Regions from separate parts of the Halomonas sp. 141 genome, predicted to be linked through region 2. Evidence: predicted binding sites of a transcription regulator. Region 2 holds the regulator's gene; the other holds the start of a gene.

Region 1 (2,369 bases), on a different contig from region 2:
GCCATGCAGGGTAATCCCGGGCTGGCGGTAGGCAATGCTTACGGATCCAATATTGCCAACATAGGGCTGGTGCTGGGTTTTGTGGCGCTTATAGCGCCGCTGGCGGTGCACTCCAGCGTTATTCGCAAGGAGATGCCGCTATTGGTGGCGGTCATGCTGCTGACTGGTTACATGCTGATGGATGGCTGGATTTCCCGCGGTGAGGCAGTGTTGCTGCTGGCCGCGCTGGGGATCTTCATTACGGTCAGTATCATCCAGTCACGGCGTCATCAGGCGGATGCACTGACCGATGAAGTGACGGAGAGCCTGGACAGCAAGCCGCTGTCACGTGGTAAAGCAGTGATGTGGACGCTGGTGGGGTTAGTGCTGTTGGTAGCCAGCTCGCGTCTGTTGGTGTGGGGCGCGGTAGAAATTGCCGTAGGATTTGGTGTCAGCGATCTCATCATCGGTTTGACGGTGGTGGCCGTCGGTACGTCGTTACCCGAGCTTGCCTCGTCCATCAGTGCCTTGAGGCGCAAAGAGCACGATATGGTGCTGGGCAACGTGGTCGGTTCCAATCTGTTCAATAGTCTGGCCGTCGTCGGGTTGGCGGGTGTGATCGCGCCAATCGAGGCGGGTCGTGAGGTGCTGGTGCGTGACTGGAGCGTGATGACCTTCATGACGCTGATGATGGTGCTGTTTGCATTCTCCTGGCGTGGCCGTCCGCGGCGGATCAATCGTCTGGAGGGTGGCGTGCTGTTTTCCCTGTTTGTCGCCTACACCGGCTACATGGTCAGTCTGGTGGTGATGACATGACTTTTTTTAATTGAAAAAGAGCAGTTTGCCTGAATGGCATGCGTCAATGCGACACAGCTTTTTGGGCAAACTTGCGCTGTATAACGGGTGTCGAAGCGTTAAAATGCAACACAGCTAAAGAATAAGCTTAGTGCTTATAACTAAAATGCGGTGCCATTAAGGCTCAACTAAGCTTGTGTAACCCATTGATGGGATATTGATCCAGGTCTTAGGAGCGTGTGATGGAACTCGACCCCCTTGTACTATCGCGAATGCAGTTCGCCTTCGTTGTATCGTTTCATGCGATCTTTCCGGTCTTCACCATCGGACTGGCGTCTTACATAGCGCTGCTTCATGGGCTGTTCTTCAAGACCAACAACCCCGCCTGGGACCGCCTGGCACTGTTCTGGACCAAGGTGTTTGCCGTGGTTTTCGGTATGGGCGTGGTCTCCGGGATCGTCATGTCTTTTCAGTTTGGCACCAACTGGAGTAACTTCTCCCAGGCAGCGTCCAACTTCCTCGGGCCGGTGCTCAGCTACGAGGTCGTTACCGCTTTCTTCCTTGAAGCGGCATTCCTCGGTGTCCTGCTCTTTGGCCGAGGCAAGGTGCCACAAGGGGTGCACTTGTTTGCTGCCATCATGGTGGCGATCGGTACGTTCATTTCGTCGTTCTGGATTCTTTCTGCCAACAGCTGGATGCATACGCCGGCAGGGGTAGAGCTCATCGACTATCGGTTCCACGTGGTTTCCTGGACCGAAGCGATATTCAACCCCTCCTTTCCTTACCGCTTCGCACACATGGCCATGGCATCCTTCCTGACCGGTGGCTTCGTGGTGGCCGGTGTGAGTGCCTGGTTCCTGCTGCGTGGTCGTGACCCGGAAGCCAACCGTCGAGCACTTTCCATGTGCCTTTGGTTGCTGCTGTTTTTGGCGCCAGCCCAGGCGGTCGTGGGGGACTTCCATGGTTTGAATACCCTGGAGCACCAGCCGGCCAAAGTGGCGGCCATGGAAGGGCATTGGGAGACCTCTGGCAACGTTCCGCTGCTGCTGTTCGCCATCCCGGATCAGGAAGCACAAACCAATCGCTTTGAAATCGGCATTCCCAATCTTGCCAGCCTCATCCTGACCCACTCTACGGATGGGGTTATTCAGGGGCTGAATGAATTTGCTCCTGAAGAGCAGCCACCGGTCTGGATCGTCTTCTGGGCGTTCCGCGTGATGGTGGGGATTGGACTATTGATGATTGCCACCGCCTTGGCAGGACTGTTCCTGCGTCGTAAAGGCAAGTTCCATCAGCACACCGGGTTCCTCAAGACGCTGGTGTATATGATCCCCATGCCGTTCGTCGCCGTGTTGGCTGGCTGGGTAGTCACCGAATCTGGACGAGCCCCATGGCTGGTATACGGCATGATGACCCACGCAGAAGGCGTTACGCCTTCGCTGACCGGCCCCATGGCGCTGTTTACGCTGGTGGGCTACGTGCTGGTGTATGCGGTGGTGTTCTATGCCGGTATCTACTACCTGACCCGCGTGGTGCGTAACGGCATGCTGCCCAAGGAAGAGCGTGAAACGGTAGGTGACAACTTCAGACGCCCC
Region 2 (2,369 bases):
CAGACGATGGGTTTGTATTGGGTCGCGCCTGCGAGTCTTGTAGAATAGCCGCTGCTCCTTCACCCATCGGCAGTACAACGACCATGTTATCACCTGACTTTTTCGACCCCTCCTCGGCGACGCGTGCCACCAAAGCGGCGTCTGAACAGCAGCCTGAACTTCAGGATGCCAAACAGAAGCGCGAATTCAACAAGTTGCAAAAGCGTCTTCGTCGTGAAGTGGGCAACGCCATCATCGATTACAACATGATCGATGAGGGGGATCGGGTCATGGTATGCCTGTCGGGCGGCAAGGACAGCTACACCATGCTGGAAATCCTGCGCAATCTGCAGCGCAATGCGCCGGTCAACTTTTCCCTGGTGGCGGTCAACCTCGACCAGAAACAACCGGGCTTTCCCGAGCACGTGTTGCCCCGTTACCTTGATAGGCTGGGTGTGGAGTACCACATTCTGGAGCGGGATACCTATTCGGTGGTGAAGGAGAAAACCCCGGAAGGCAAGACCACCTGCGCGCTCTGCTCGCGACTGCGTCGCGGGTCGCTCTACGGGTTTGCCGAGGAGATCGGCGCCAACAAGATTGCCCTGGGCCACCACCGGGAAGATATCCTCGAGACGCTGTTTCTCAACATGTTCTTTGGCGGAACCCTGAAGGCCATGCCGCCCAAGCTGCTGTCCGACGACGGCAAGAACATCGTGATCCGCCCCTTGGCCTACTGCAAGGAGGCGGACATTGCCGAATTCTCACGGCTGATGGAGTTTCCGATCATTCCCTGCAACCTGTGCGGGTCGCAGCCCAATATGCAGCGTCAGATCGTCAAGGACATGCTGGCCGAATGGGACAAGAAGCACCCGGGGCGGCTGGAGAGCATGTTCAAGGCCGTCACCAATGTAGCGCCTTCCCAGTTGGCCGACCGGGCGCTGTTCGACTTCGTGGGGCTGGAAGCCAAACAGGCGGCGCTGATGGAAGGGCGCATTCAGGCGTTCAACGTGAGCTGATCGCCTGCTCCTCTTCTTCGGCCAGGGTGATGAGCCGCTGCAGGTCGAGAATATTGACCTCTCGGCCCGAGACGGCCACCACGTTCTGTTGCTGAAAGCGGCTCAGGATGCGGCTGACGGTCTCGACGGCCAGCCCCAGGTAGTTCCCCATATCGGCGCGGGACATGGAGAGCCGGAAGCTGTAGGGCGAGTAGCCGCGTCGCCGGAAGCGGTCAGAGAGGGTAATCAGGAAGCTGGCCAGCCGCTGGTCGGCAGTTTTGCGTGATAGCAGGCGCATCATGCGCCGATCATCGCGCAGCTCCTTGCTCATGCTGCGGTAAAGCTGGCCGCGCAGTTCCGGCAGCTCTTCCGATAGGGTGTCCAGGCGGTCGAAAGGAATCTCGCACACCGAGGTGGTTTCCAGGGCAATCACGCTGCCGGGATACTGCTCCTCATCGATACCATCCAACCCTACCAGCTCGCTGGGCAGATAGAAATTGGTCAACTGGTCGTTGCCGTTGCCTTCGCTGGTCACCTGTTTCAGGCTGCCGGAACGTACCGCATAGACGCTGGTGAACGCATCGCCCTGGCGAAACAGCGGTTCGCCCTTCTTGAGCGGTGCGCGGCGGCGGATGATGGCGTCGAACTGGCTCATATCCTCCAGCTCCAGGGCGAGCGGTAGGCACAGCGAGCTGAGGCTGCAGGTCTGGCAGCGCGCCTCTTGCAGCAGTGAACGTCGTTGGCTGGCAGGATATGGCATGTTGTTCTCCCTTTTCATTAGCCATCATAGGGTCAGGGGGTGGATGTCTCAAGGTGCCGTTTATACGATCTTCGAGTAGCGTTGCGATGACTGGGTTTGCAGGCGCGCATCGAACGCCATGGCCAGGTGGCGAATCAGCAGCCGCCCGGTCGGCGTTGCCCGCAGGCGGTTCCCTTCGCGCTGCAGCAGGCCATCCCGCTCGGCAGGCTGCAGATGCTCCAGCGCACTGGCGAAGTAGGCAGGCGCGTCGATGTGCCAGCGCTGGCCAACGCTGGCCAGGTCAATTTCCATATCGCACATCAGGCGCTCGATGACGTCTCTCCGTATTAGGTCGTCCTTATTTAAACGTACTCCTTTGACGGTTGCCAGCCGACCTTCATCCAATGCCGCTTCATACGCGGCCAGCTGGGTGGGGTTCTGGGCATACAGATCATCGATACGGGAAATGGCCGAAACGCCCAGGCCAATCAGGTCGCACTGGGCGTGGCTGGAGTAGCCCTGGAAGTTACGCTGCAGAGTGCCCTGGCGCTGTGCCTGGGCGAGGCTGTCGTCCGGGCGGGCAAAGTGGTCCATGCCGATATGCACGTAGCCTGCCTGAGTGAGCATCTCGATGGTGGTGCGCAGGATCGCCAACT

The links. Region 2 encodes FNR, which switches genes on or off when oxygen is low (the NO sensors DNR and NnrR bind a similar motif). Its sites were predicted from a motif close to TTGATNTANATCAA; they were not measured.
Region 1: the regulator FNR is predicted to act here: its motif matches at 992-1,005, upstream of CWI66_RS06165 (cytochrome ubiquinol oxidase subunit I).

The regions. Positions count from the first base shown of each region.
Region 1 covers NZ_PINZ01000009.1:4,943-7,311, reverse strand. Annotated here, with positions in the region: gene CWI66_RS06170 (calcium/sodium antiporter) at 1-795, shown strand, start outside; gene CWI66_RS06165 (cytochrome ubiquinol oxidase subunit I) at 1,017-2,369, shown strand, end outside.
Region 2 covers NZ_PINZ01000005.1:19,725-22,093, reverse strand. Annotated here, with positions in the region: gene ttcA (tRNA 2-thiocytidine(32) synthetase TtcA) at 84-995, shown strand; gene fnr (fumarate/nitrate reduction transcriptional regulator Fnr) at 982-1,734, opposite strand; gene hemN (oxygen-independent coproporphyrinogen III oxidase) at 1,795-2,369, opposite strand, start outside.